Regions from separate parts of the Priestia sp. YIM B13491 genome, predicted to be linked through region 3. Evidence: riboswitches for the same ligand, from Rfam matches in the RefSeq annotation. Region 3 holds a riboswitch; each other region holds the start of a gene.
What was found. A riboswitch is a leader RNA that binds a small molecule or an ion and turns the genes downstream of it on or off. The one in region 3 is predicted to bind cobalamin.

Region 1: another riboswitch for cobalamin. It lies ahead of ACFX4E_RS15660 (ABC transporter substrate-binding protein); the one in region 3 lies ahead of metE (5-methyltetrahydropteroyltriglutamate--homocysteine S-methyltransferase).
Region 2: another riboswitch for cobalamin. It lies ahead of ACFX4E_RS11660 (cobyric acid synthase); the one in region 3 lies ahead of metE (5-methyltetrahydropteroyltriglutamate--homocysteine S-methyltransferase).

What each region holds. Positions count from the first base shown of each region.
Region 1 covers NZ_JBHZOR010000004.1:136,172-140,631, reverse strand. Annotated here, with positions in the region: gene cbiB (adenosylcobinamide-phosphate synthase CbiB) at 1-771, opposite strand, end outside; gene ACFX4E_RS15665 (adenosylcobinamide amidohydrolase) at 776-1,384, opposite strand; gene ACFX4E_RS15660 (ABC transporter substrate-binding protein) at 1,473-2,432, opposite strand; cobalamin riboswitch at 2,691-2,823, opposite strand; gene ACFX4E_RS15655 (thioredoxin family protein) at 2,914-3,228, opposite strand; gene ACFX4E_RS15650 (YpjP family protein) at 3,417-4,019, opposite strand; gene ACFX4E_RS15645 (class I SAM-dependent methyltransferase) at 4,403-4,460, opposite strand, start outside.
Region 2 covers NZ_JBHZOR010000003.1:159,011-163,470, reverse strand. Annotated here, with positions in the region: gene ACFX4E_RS11670 (APC family permease) at 1-1,055, shown strand, start outside; gene ACFX4E_RS11665 (YdcF family protein) at 1,113-1,676, opposite strand; cobalamin riboswitch at 1,824-2,003, shown strand; gene ACFX4E_RS11660 (cobyric acid synthase) at 2,096-3,622, shown strand; gene ACFX4E_RS11655 (FecCD family ABC transporter permease) at 3,829-4,460, shown strand, end outside.
Region 3 covers NZ_JBHZOR010000003.1:653,103-657,562, forward strand. Annotated here, with positions in the region: gene metE (5-methyltetrahydropteroyltriglutamate--homocysteine S-methyltransferase) at 1-2,264, opposite strand, end outside; cobalamin riboswitch at 2,414-2,602, opposite strand; SAM riboswitch class I at 2,682-2,792, opposite strand; gene ACFX4E_RS14560 (hypothetical protein) at 2,872-3,123, opposite strand; gene ACFX4E_RS14565 (metallophosphoesterase family protein) at 3,653-4,460, opposite strand, start outside.

The DNA of each region.
Region 1 (4,460 bases), on a different contig from region 3:
GCTTTCCCCGTATCCGCTATTTGGACTTGGATGCTTCTTAGCATCACGCTTAATCAAACTCGTTACATGCCCAAGAGAATACTGGCTTTTTGCTACATTAACAGCCGTCATCACCACTGCAGTTAACCGACTTGGAATATAGTTTAATACGTCATCGGTTTTTGCACTAAAGTAGCCGAACAGAAAGTAGCGGTCATTTTTGTACCCAACCATCGAATCACATGTGTTAATAGCCCGGTAAAAAAATGCTAGGGCTCCTCCTCCTATAAATGCATAAAAAAGCGGAGCTGTAATACCATCACTTGTATTTTCAGCCACGGTCTCTACCGTCGCTCTGGCAATTTCTCCTTCTGACAAACGATCTGTATCTCGTCCCACAATCATGCTTACTTCATATCTAGCTTTCTCCATATCTCCTAGCTGAAGCGGCTTTTGTACCTTATAGGCAGCTTCGCTTAAAGAACGAGTGGATATAGTAGTCGCAATCATTACGCCCTCTACTAAAACACCTGCTATAAAATGAACTCCGTACAAAGCATGGAGGAACAAAAAGGGAACAACTCCTGCGAGCACAGCCATACTTATCACAAGAAGCAATCCTTTGAATCGTTTTCCTGCACCTGTATTTAATCTGGAATCCATCCAATAAATCCATTTGCCAAACCAGCGAACGGGATGCGGCCAATTTTCGGGGTCACCTATAATTCGGTCAATTAGTAAAGCAATCGTCATGGCCGTCATGTGTGCAATTATCGCTTGTGTAATACTCATTTCTTCACCTCTTTCCCTTAAGTCCCTGCTCTAAGCTTATTTTCACCAGCTTGGCTACCGCTTGCCCTAAAGCGGTCATAGAGCCTGCATATTCATATAATGCTCCTTGCTGAGACGCTGCAACTGAGATGCTGTCCGTAGATGTTCCCGTAGCAATCGTCTTTGTAGCCGGATCTATGACACCCAGCTGTGACAGCGTTTTTGTTTTGGCTTCTGTGGCCGCGATAAAAAGCTGTAAAAACGCAGCATCCGTAAGCGTACCTTCCACGAAAAAAAACATATTAATTGTACCGGGAGAGGAATAGAACGGGACAGCTTCATCAGCTGTAATATCTACTGCATTTCCTACTCCAGCCGTTATCACGGAAGCTACTCTTACTCCGTAGCCTTCATAACAGTAAACCGCTCTTTCTTTTAACCAAACGGCTGTCATCAACCCTACGATTTGCTCATGGCGCACATTTTCTTTCATCAAATATTGCTCATACTCCAAAGAAGGAGTATCTGAATAATAGTCTTTGTGAACAAATCGATTGTAAAAGGTGTCCGTTTCCGTAATGCCTGTTCCTAAAACCCCTGAGCTGTATGTTTTATAAGAAGTCTCGGTTTTCATGATTAAAAGCTCAGGCCGTTCTTCAATTTTAAGATGTGAAAAGGGACCAATCCCCTTTTCAATTCGAACTGGAATATGGTCCCTCTTCTTATTTATTGTACACCTCAGGGTATACTGCTTTTGCTAAGTCCTCTAAGCCATCTACAATACGAGGTCCTAAGCGATTGATTTTGTTTTGATCAACCTTCTCGATGTTACCCTCTTTTACAGCAGTCATGCTGCTCCAAGCGGGACGCTTCATAATCTCATTTTTGTCTGCATCATACGTTGCGATAATAACGTCAGGGTTTAACTTAACAACTTGCTCTTCAGAAAACTTAACCCAACCCTTTTCACTAGCTGCTACGTTATCCGCACCGATCATAGTAAGCATTTCGTTCATGAACGTACCTTTTCCTGTTGTATAAATCTCAGGAGCTCCTGATACCTCTATCCATACTTTTTTACGATCTTCTTTTGAAATCGTTTTTGCTTTTTTCTCAATTGAAGCTACTTTTTCTTTCATGTCTTTAATTGTTTGATTAGCTTCTTTTGTTTTACCTGTTAATTTACCGATTTGCGTAATAGAATCATAAACCGTATCAAACGTTGTTGAATCTTTTACAACAAATACCGGAATACCCGCACTTTCAATTTGTTTAAATACTTCATCCGAAACGCCCATACTTGAAGCGTGTGCCAGCACTAAATCAGGATTTAAAGCAATAACTTTTTCCGCATTAACGTTCATATCTCCTACCTGCGCTTTTTTCTTTACGCTTTTAGGATAATCATCGTTGCTTGTAACACCGACTAATTCTTTTTCAAGGCCAAGGGCATATACAATCTCCGTATTACTTGGCATTAAGGAAACAATTTTCTTAGGCTGTTTTTTCAACGTGATTTCTTTATCACGCGCGTCTTTTACCTTCACTGGAAATGCAGCTTGTGACGTTTGTTCCGTATCTTGCTTCGTTTTTTTATCACTGTTGCTTTGGTTGCCTGCACCGCATGCAGCAAGTACGATGACTAACAGTGCAATAATGGAATACGAAAGCCATTTTTTCATCTAAATACTCCCCCTATATATTGTTCATTGTGAATACGAAACCTCCACGTTAAAGAAAAAGCAAATGATCATGCAAAAAGCAGCGCTATCCCGTTTTTCCGCTTTGACTATGTATACTGCTCGCAGGTAGCTTCAAAATAAAAAAGCTTTACTTTCAATTGAAAGCAAAGCAGGTAACGTCAAGATAAGCAGGAAAAGAATCCGTTCACTATACTTGATATGTATGTTCATTACCCTGCTTCACCCTTCCTCGAAGGTTTCACAGCTAACAATAAGGCAGGTCTCCTGACTTACGCACAGAGCGCTTACAGTGGCGGGACCGCGCTGGTTTTTCACCAGACTTCCCTTTTCACTCAATCTTTAAATTGAGACCTTATTGCTTTACGATTATTCACTTGTCCTAGTATACCCCACTCATGGAAAAATGGAAATAGCCATTCTCACAAAAAAAGCTGCGAGAATGCTCTCGCAGCTTAAGGAATTAAAGAGTTGCTAAAAATTCACGGACCGCTTCAGGCGTTTTAGCATTTGCACTGTGCAAGTGTGCAATTTTTTCACCGTTTTTATATACAAGAAGAGAAGGAATACCCATTACATTGTTTTCAGCAGAAAGTTCTTCAAACTCATCCTTATCAATTTTAAACCATGCTTTATCTGTATTTTCGTCAACGATTTCATCAATGAACATATCCAAACGTTTGCAATCAGGACACCACGTTGTCGTAAAAATCCCAACGCTTAGTGTTTCGTTCTTAATTTGTTCGCGAAATTGTTTTTCTTCCGTAAATTGTTTCATTATGTTACCTCCAACATCTATTCGTTCCTTCTCCCTATTCTATGGTAAGAAGTCTGACTTCATTATAAACGATTTTTTTATCATTGTGCTAATGTTTCAGCTTATTTAGACCATAACGGTTTTAGACGTAAAAAAATGCTAGCTTAAAAAAGCTAACATTTCGAAATCGCAGAATGTTGTGTCTATTATCAGCTAAACCATTTAGGCGGCATGTTTCGGTTCCAATAAATTTTCCCTAAATCATAATGCTTCTGAAAATTATCTGCAGCCGCATGATAGTGAAAATTAAACCAGTATCCATCTTTTGGAGGATTTTCACGCCGTACATGAAATCGTATTAAGTCCTGACCGGTTTCCCGGTCATATACATGGAAAATCTTTTCACCGTAGCCAGCAGCAGGGTGCTCGCTTATCTCGAGATTCTGAATCGACTGTTCACGTTCAGTGCCAATGTCGGTCAGCACTTCTTCAATTTTAGGTAACACTGCTAGACGAAATTCATCTTCAATGACAGGTCCAATTTTTGTTCCGAATTTTTCCACTGACTGTTTTTCAGCTGATTCCATTGCATACGTAACAAATGATGAAACGTCTTCATATTTTGGTTCTTCATATGGCAAATGAATATCTTCTATAACAGCTGTGACAGGAGTTGTTTCTCTTACATACCCTGCTTTATGTTGCTTGTCCGCTTTTGCATCATCAACGTATAAATATTCTGGTGGAGTGACAAGCCCAAATGTAAATACTGTAATAAATACAATTAGCATTCTTTTTATCCATCTAGGCATTCGTATCTTTCCTTTCTCATCTTTTCCCATATGGTCTTTTCATATCGTAAAATTCATTGTTATAACTCACTAGGTATTGTAACATACTTATTAATTTTTTACCTATATTTGCTTATTCATTTATGCTGCCTACGGGCATTCGAAGACTTTTTAGTTAGCACCTTCCTTCTTCTATTTGAGGTTGTCACACCGAGCGGAAACCTATACAAGATATTCCTTTTTTGCTGGATGCTTAAACACAAAAGTATTTTTATGTTCAAAAATATATCATACTTTTATGAACTTTAGATGAAATTCATAAAAAAAACTTCCAAAACTTTTTAATTCCTAAAAGGTTTTGGAAGTCTTTTCAATGATCGGGATTCATTTTACTTTTTTGTTTATTATTGTATATCAATTGTCCCGTAATGAAATTTTGATGTTTTTCGTTTTTGTACGGTA
Region 2 (4,460 bases), 490 kb from region 3:
CTCTTACAATTATCGTCGTGTTAGCTTATCACTTTAAATCAGCTAACTTTACAACTGGCGATTTTACTCCGTTTGGTTTTAATGGTATTCAAGCAGCCATTTCAACAGGTGGCGTTATGTTTGCTTACCTAGGACTTCACCCTATTGTTTCTGTAGCCAGTGAAGTTAAAAACCCGCAGCGTAATATTCCAATCGCGCTCATTATCTGTATTGTACTTTCAGCGATTATTTACACAGCACTGCAAGTATTGTTCATTGGTAACATCCCGGCTGATATGCTATCAGGAGGATGGGGAACAATTCAAGAGCAATTCTCTTTACCATTTAAAGATATTGCACTTATTTTAGGCCTTGGCTGGTTAGTAACGCTTGTTATTTTTGATGCTATTTTATCACCAGGCGGTAACGGGAACATCTTCATGAATACAACTTCTCGTTTAGTTTATGCTTGGTCTCGTAATGGAACATTATTTAAACGTTTCTCAAAAGTAGATAAGAAAACAGGAATTCCACGTGCGTCACTATGGCTATCATTTGGAATGTCCGTATTCTGGACACTGCCATTTCCTTCTTGGGAAGCGTTAGTAAACGTATGTTCAGTGGCACTTATTCTGTCTTATGCGATTGCGCCAATTTCAGCTGCTGCATTCAGAGTAAATGCAAAAGACCTTAAAAAACCTTTTAAATTAAAAGGCATGAGCGTTATTGCTCCTGTTTCATTTATTTTCTGTTCATACATCGTATATTGGTCAGGGTGGACGACAATTTCTTGGCTGCTAGGATCACAGCTTCTAATGGTTGTTATCTACGTAGCGTTTAAGAGATACGTACCAACTGACGTTGTAAAATTTGCACAGCAGCTTAAATCTGCTTGGTGGCTAGTTGCTTATTATATTATTATGCTTGTTATCTCTTATCTAGGTTCATTTGGTGGAGGACAAGGTGTGCTAAGCAACCCGCTTGACTTAATTTTAATTGCTCTTGTTTCACTCGGTATTTTCTACTGGGCGAAATACACAGGTTTACCAAAAGCAGTTATCGATACAGATGATTAATAAAAAACACGGCATGAATTCATGCCGTGTTTTTTATTTGTAGAGTACTTACTCTATTTATTTATCAAACAGCCATGTTTTTAAAATAGCAGCATACTCACGAAAGTAGGCTTGAAGTTTAATTGAATTTGGTGTTTTTGCACCTAAAGGATAAACGTCAAAGCCTTGACGTTTGGCAATAATAGAGGCGCGAAATAAATGAAAATCACTGCTAACAAGCACGACTTTTTTGTGTTGAATATCAACTTTCTGTTTAGTAAAAGTGAAATTCTCAAAAGTAGAAGTTGACTGATCTTCTTTTATAATTCGATTCTTTTTAATTCCTTCTTTTCGCAGAAAACGATAGGCTGCTTCTGCTTCAGAAATTTCTTCATCAGATCCTTTTCCGCCCGTTACGATAACTTTTGTCTGTTGATTTGCTTGTAAATAAGATAAAGCCGTCTTTACTCGTTCTTTTAAACTAGGAGACATTTGATCACCATCTACTTTAGAACCTAAAACGAGCACATAATCCGCGTTTTGTGGAACAGACTTGTGAGCAGTTTGATACATACAAAAAGATATGATTGCTATATAAAGAACAAACACGCTGATAAAGACATAAATGATTTTTTTCTTCAACTGTGAGCACCTTCCTAGCTATTCCATAAGATGTTTGGAAAATAATTGTTATTATAGCATACGAGACCCAAATAAGTATAAACACAGTAATATATAATAATAGAAGAAAATCGTTATTGTGAATGGTTATAAAATTCGTTACAATAAAGAATAAATAATTTTAAAAGTGCCTCTAAGGAGGATAATAGGGAAATCGGTGTAAATCCGGTGCAGCCCCCGCTACTGTAAATGTGGATGAACCTGCAAAGACCCACTAGTCAAACTAGGAAGGGTGCAGAAGTAAAATGAAGCATAAGCCAGGAGACCTGCTTTTAAAAACCCCTTATTTTTCGGTGGGAGAAATAAGTCAAGACAATGTGTTAATGAGCGCATGACCAAACCTTGACTTTTACAGTTAAGGTTTTTTTATGTGGTAGGGAGTGGAAAAAGTGAAAAAAGGAAAACCGCTTATGATTCAAGGAACGCACTCAGACGCTGGAAAAAGCATGATTGCTACAGCATTTTGCCGTATTTTTAAAGAAGACGGCTATCAAACTGCACCGTTTAAATCGCAAAATATGGCGCTTAATTCATACATTACAATGGATGGAAAAGAAATTGGCAGAGCGCAAGGAATTCAAGCAGAAGCGGCTGGAGTAGAAGCAACAACCAATATGAACCCTATTTTAATTAAACCAACTCGTGATCATGAATCTCAAATAGTTGTTCATGGAAAACCGCTACGTAATATGTTTGCTTTTCAGTATCGGCAAGAATTTTTTAATGAAGGTTTGAACGTTATCACGGAAGCTTATAAAGAGCTTGCCAATCATTATGATCGAATTGTGATTGAAGGCGCTGGAAGTCCTGCTGAAGTCAATTTGAACGATCGGGAACTCGTAAATATGCGCGTTGCAAAAATAGCAGAAGCGCCTGTTGTGTTAGTAGGAGATATTGATAAAGGTGGCGTTTTCGCGAGCCTAGTCGGTACCCTTCAATTGCTTCCAGATGAACACAAGTCTAGAGTTATCGGGGTGTTAATTAACAAATTTCGAGGAGATTTAGAACTTTTAAAACCAGGGTTAAAGTGGTTTGAAGAATACACGGGTGTTCCGGTGCTAGGAGTTATTCCTTATATGAACAACGTGGAAATTGATGCGGAAGATTCGTTATCACTTAGAAATTACTCAACGCTTGTGAATCCGTTAAAAGAAATTGATATTGCGGTCATCTCGTACCCGCGCATCTCAAATTTTACAGACATCGATCCTTTAAGCTTAGAAGAAGACTGTCACGTGAGGCTTGTAACCAAGCCGTCGCAATTAGGTACGCCTGATTTAATTGTTTTGCCAGGAAGCAAAAATACGATTGAAGATGCTCAGTTTTTACAAGAAAGCGGCCTGGCTCTAGCCATTAATCAAGTCTTGAACACAACGAACGTTCACGTCATTGGCATCTGCGGAGGATATCAAATGCTAGGGGAGACAATTACAGACCCTGATGCAGTAGAATCTCGGATTGAATCCATTAAAGGGCTGGGCTTGCTTCCAGTGGAAACCGTTATGACAACCAGCAAAAAAACAGAAAGAGTTTCTGGGTATGTCCAGTTAGAAAATGAAAGAGTTTTGATTGAAGGCTACGAAATTCATATGGGAAAGACAGTTTCTAAGAGCACCACGAAAGCTTTTGCAGTGGTAGAGCATGAAAAAGAAGGAACGGTTAAAGACAACGTTATTGGCACGTATGTTCATGATGTGTTTCATAACGATTCTTTGCGCAGAGCTTTGCTTAATCAAATTCGCAAACATAAAAAATTGCCGCCTATTACGGACACATTCAACAGTCGCCTGCAAAAAGAGGAGTCTTTTTCAAAAGCAGCAGCATATGTGAGAGAAGCCGTAGATATGGAAAAGCTATATGAGTTAATAGACAACTATAAAAGCCCGGAGCAAACACAAAAAGTATAGCTTGTAGAGGCTTTCGCTTGTTTTTTTACCGAGAACTTTAGTACGCTATTCTATGTTGCCTAAGTTCAACAGTCTAGCACTCGTAACAAAGAAAAGATGATTGTTTCCAACTTAATGCATGGTGGAAGCATGGTTTATGGACAGGAAAATGAATGGTTAATGTAATGTAAAACATCACGCCTCGTTTCCTAGAGGAGCTGAACGTATTGATTTTTAAACGTATTTTTTTAAACAAAGCATCTATTTTATACATAGTCAGTTTATTTATTGTATGTACTTCGGTAATTATGGCCGTATTTATTGGTACAGTTTCGTTAACCGTAGGAGATACAATCAAAATTATTCTTGGTCACCTTACCGGGCTATCCTTATATCACGGTCCGGAAAACATGGATTTAATCATTTGGCAAATTCGTTTTCCAAGAGTACTGGTGGCATTTTTAGTAGGAGCTTCGCTTTCAATAGCAGGGGCTGCCTTTCAAGGGCTATTAAGAAACTCGCTTGCTGATCCTTATACGATCGGGGTTTCCTCAGGTGCAACCCTTGGCTCTGTCATGGCAATTTATTTTCATTGGAGTATTTTTGGTTTGTCTATCTTCACGCTGCCTGTAGTCGGCATTGTATCTGGTTTTATTACTCTTCTTTTAGTTTTTGGTATTACGAAACTCGCAAGCGGCAATTTGGCCAATGAAACCATCATCTTAGCGGGGATTATTTTATCATCCTTTATGAGCGCACTTATTTCATTAATTGTGGCTCTTTCTCCCGAAGAAGATGTAAGGCAGGTTTTATATTGGCTAATGGGAAGCGTATCAATGAGAGGATGGTCTCATATTCA
Region 3 (4,460 bases):
TGTTTTGCAGACTCAACCATCACTTTTAAAGCTTCAACCGTCTCGCTGATTCCTCTTGTTTTAAGGCCGCAGTCGGGATTAATCCAAAATAATGCAGGATCAAGCACCTTTAGAGCACGGTCAATGTTTCGCTGAAGCTCTTCAAGCTTCGGTACACGCGGGCTGTGGATATCATATACGCCAAGTCCAATTCCTTGATTATACGTATGTTTTTCAAACGCATAAATTAATTCGCCGTGGCTTTTAGATGTTTCAATAGAAATCACGTCGGCATCCAGCGCTTTAATCGCATCAATAATTTCTTCGAATTCCGAATAGCACATATGCGTGTGAATTTGCGTCTCGTTTTGCACCGATACCGTCGCTAGTTTAAATGCATACACCGCAGCATTTAAGTAACTGTTCCAGTTTTCTCGTTTTAACGGCAATCCTTCACGCAGCGCCGGTTCATCTACTTGAATCATTGAAATGCCCTGACTTTCAAGTGCTTCTACTTCTTTTCTAAGAGCAAGCGCAATTTGATTTGCCACGTCGTAGCGCGGGATATCATCACGCACAAACGACCAGTTTAAAATCGTAATCGGACCCGTCAGCATTCCTTTAACCGGCTTATTGGTTAGAGACTGTGCGTAGACCGTTTCTTTGATCGTCATCGCCTGCTCATACGATACATCTCCGTAAATAAGCGGCGGCTTCACGCAGCGAGAACCGTAAGATTGCACCCAGCCAAACTTCGTAAACTGAAAGCCTCCTAATTTCTCACCGAAGTATTCGACCATATCCGTACGCTCAAACTCTCCGTGCACAAGGACATCTAAGCCGATGTCTTCTTGAATTTCAATCCATTTTTTTATTTCCTCGTTAATGTACGCTTCATATGCTTCATCGCTTAACTCGCCTTTACGCCATTTTAGACGCTCTTTTCGCACTTCTTTTGTTTGCGGAAAGCTTCCAATCGTTGTCGTTGGAAGAAGCGGCAGTTGAAACGCTTCTTGCTGAACGCGCTGACGCACGTCAAACGGCGCTTGTCGCTCTGCTTTATAGCTGTGCAGCTGCTTCAGCTCTTTTTGCACGTCTTGATGATTTCGAAAAGATGATCCATTTAATGCTTGAATTGCCTGCTTGCTTACGCTTATTCCTTCTTCTATTGCTTCTTTTCCTTGCTGCGCCGCTTTTGTTAACAGCGTAATTTCCTTCAGCTTTTCATCTGCAAAAGAGAGCGCATTTTTCAATACTGGATCAATCGTCTCTTCATTTTTCACCGTGACAGGAACATGTAGTAGACTTGATGAAGGCTGCAGGATCAAACGATCTTTTGATACGGCTTCTTCAATTTCACTGATCGTTAAAAGCTGCTCGTCCAAATTTTCACGCCAAATGTTTCGTCCGTCAATCACTCCTGCTGCCAGCACTTTATCACTCGGAAAACCATATTTATTAAGAGCCGTGAGATTTTCGCCTCGGTCATGCACAAAGTCTAAACCGATTCCTTCAACAGGAAGAGACACAACTTCTTTGTAGTGATCAACGCTGTCAAAATACGTTTGCAAAATGATTTTTACATTCGGTGCCGCTTCCTTCAAAGTTTGATAGACTTCTGTGTAAAGTGCCAGGTCTTCTTTTGATAGCGTTGTAGATAAAATCGGCTCATCTATCTGTACCCACTCTACTCCTTCTGCCTGAAGCTCAGCTAAAATAGTCGCATACAGAGGAACAAATTGTTCAACTATTTCTTTAAACTCATTTTTTTTATATCCTTTTGACAGTTTCACAAATGTTACTGGACCTAAAATCACGGGCTTGCCTTCAATATTCAGCTTCTGTTTTGCTTCTTTGTAAAACTGAAGCGGGCGATTTTCTACAAGAGACGGCGTACATTCCTCAAGCTCTGGTACGATGTAGTGATAATTTGTGTTAAACCATTTTGTCATCGTAGAGGCTACCGCACCTTTTGTTCCTCGGGCGATGTCAAAATACGTTTCAAGCGATACCGGTCCTCCGTCATAATCAAAGCGCTTTGGCACTAGACCAAACATAGTCGCTGTATCTAGCACGTGATCGTATAAACTGAAATCGCCGACTGGAATCAATTCAATTTCTGCATCACGCTGTTTTTTCAGATGCCCTAGACGAAGAGATTCAATTTCCTGCAGAAAGATATCTTTCTCTAGTTTTCCTGCCCAAAACTGCTCAAGCGCTTTTTTCCATTCTCGTTTTTCACCAATTCTTGGATAACCTAAGTTTGAACTTTTTACACTGCTCATTTTTTCCACTCCCTGTATATTTTTTATCGGTAAACTAAAAAATCTCTCTTTTCGAAATGAAAAGAGAGATGATACGCATACTTAACTAAAGTTGAGATAGCCTGTTTTTCTCAACACGTATTCCTCACTCCTCTCTATATCCCGTAGAGCTTAAGTGCATACAACAGGCAGGTCTCCTGACTTAGGTTCATCGCTTCTTATCCCTTCCCATTTCAACATGAAACAGTGGTTAATAAGTTGCTCCCCATTACAGTGGCGGGACCGCGCCGGCTTTTCACCGGTCTTCCCTTTTAAGCTGCGTACATTCGTTACACAGCACCTGATGCATTTTTATAAAATTGTTCATTCAAAACATATTCACATAAAATAAAAAGCCTCTCTATCACGAATAGAGAGGCATAGTATCTATGAAATCCTCTCTTATCTTTCAAAGCTGTACGCTTTGCAGGATGTAGCACCTTTTCAACAAGAATGTTAAATGGTTGCCGGGCTTCACAGGGCCAGTCCCTCCGCCTCTCTCAATAAGAGTTTTAATTGTTTATAATATTTTGAATGTAGAGTCATTTTAACACCTTAGATTTATGTTGTCAAAAAAATTTTTAAAAAATCAGTTTTCAGGAGGTGCTGACGCTAATTTTTGCCTTAACAATTTGTAATCATCTTTTCGATGTGTTTCAATTAAATCTTTTGCTCCCTGGTGATATCCTGACGAATAGATATACTCTACCGCTGTTTCGATAAGCTTTCTTTTTTCTTCGGCACACTCCCGGTCCATTAAGGGGAACAGTCTACCTAAAAGGTCATTTAAATCTTCCTTGATAAAACGATCAAGTCCTTCTTGCATCTTTTCGTTTGCCATGATTGCTCCTCCATTTGCTGTGTATGTTCTAAGCCTCTATAAGCAGGCATTTCACTGTAAATGTTAAGATAAAGTTAAGTCATTAAACAGTATATCAAGTGAATGTTTTTCTTTAATTACATATGTAATACAAATATATGACAAATATAGAGAATATATCATCATTCATTATCTATTATAACGTTTGACTTAGCCTTCTGCTACAAGGTTTCGTTAAGAGTTATGCACATTTTTCCAAAAGAGGTTGAGACATAACGAAATGAATTCAATCTAAAGGCAAATGGGATACATGAGCTGAATCCCTTGTGACAACGCAGTTGATTTCCGTACGAGATTTCGATTTTTGCGGGAGTCTTCGTCTTGTCCTCCAATCACCTGCTAGAAAGACCTATACACATGAAACCTACGTTTACCCTAACCAAAAAACGAACCACTAATCACACATCTTGATCGATGATTCGTTTCACTTCGTCTAAAACCCTTTTGTTCCAGCCTCTTTTTTTGAACCTAGCTTTCTACTTTCTTGTTTTTACAAACAATTTCTTCGAGGTCGTCCAAAATCCTTCCAAAGAAGAGGTCCTAAAATGTCGTACCTGCTTACAAAAAACTCCGTAAAATTATAATTGTTTAAAATTAAAGGCGGCTCAAAATCAAGGGGGGCACCGGCGCCTCCTGACAATACAAAATCAGTGCCTCTTCCAAGCGTAAACGACCCGTTTCTGTTTTTTCTAATAAACTGCTCGTCATACGCATGCACGTGGCTGACTAACACTTTTTTCACGCGGTGTTCTTGAATTAAATCAAAAAATTCTTGACTTTGAGTAGTCGTTACAGGAAACCCTTCAAGGTTTGTCCACCGGCCAATATTTGGCTGGGCATGCATAGCTAAAACGGTATTACGAGGAGCATCCTCCAGCTGCTGCTCTAAATAATTCAGCTCTCTATCTGTAAATCCATATATTTTATTCTTGGGACTGATAATATTATTTAGTGCGATGCATCGGAAGTTGAAGACAGGAATATCGATGACCCAGTGTACTTTTCCGATAGTAGCTCTGAAGTTTTCTAGGTTGCTTTCCTCAAGGTTTAATTCATCATGATTCCCTACGCATACAAACATAGGAATGTTTGGTGCGATTTTTTCAACAACTTTAACAAAATGCTCCAAATACTCTTTTTTCCCTGTATAGACGGTGTCTCCCCCATGAATAATAAACAGCGGGTTCAATTCTACCGCCTTTTTTAACACAAGCTCAAATTCACCGCTCATCGTGTAACAATTATCGTTTGGTCCGTCACCTCTGCTGTCGCCCATAAAAACAAAGTTAAATGGATCT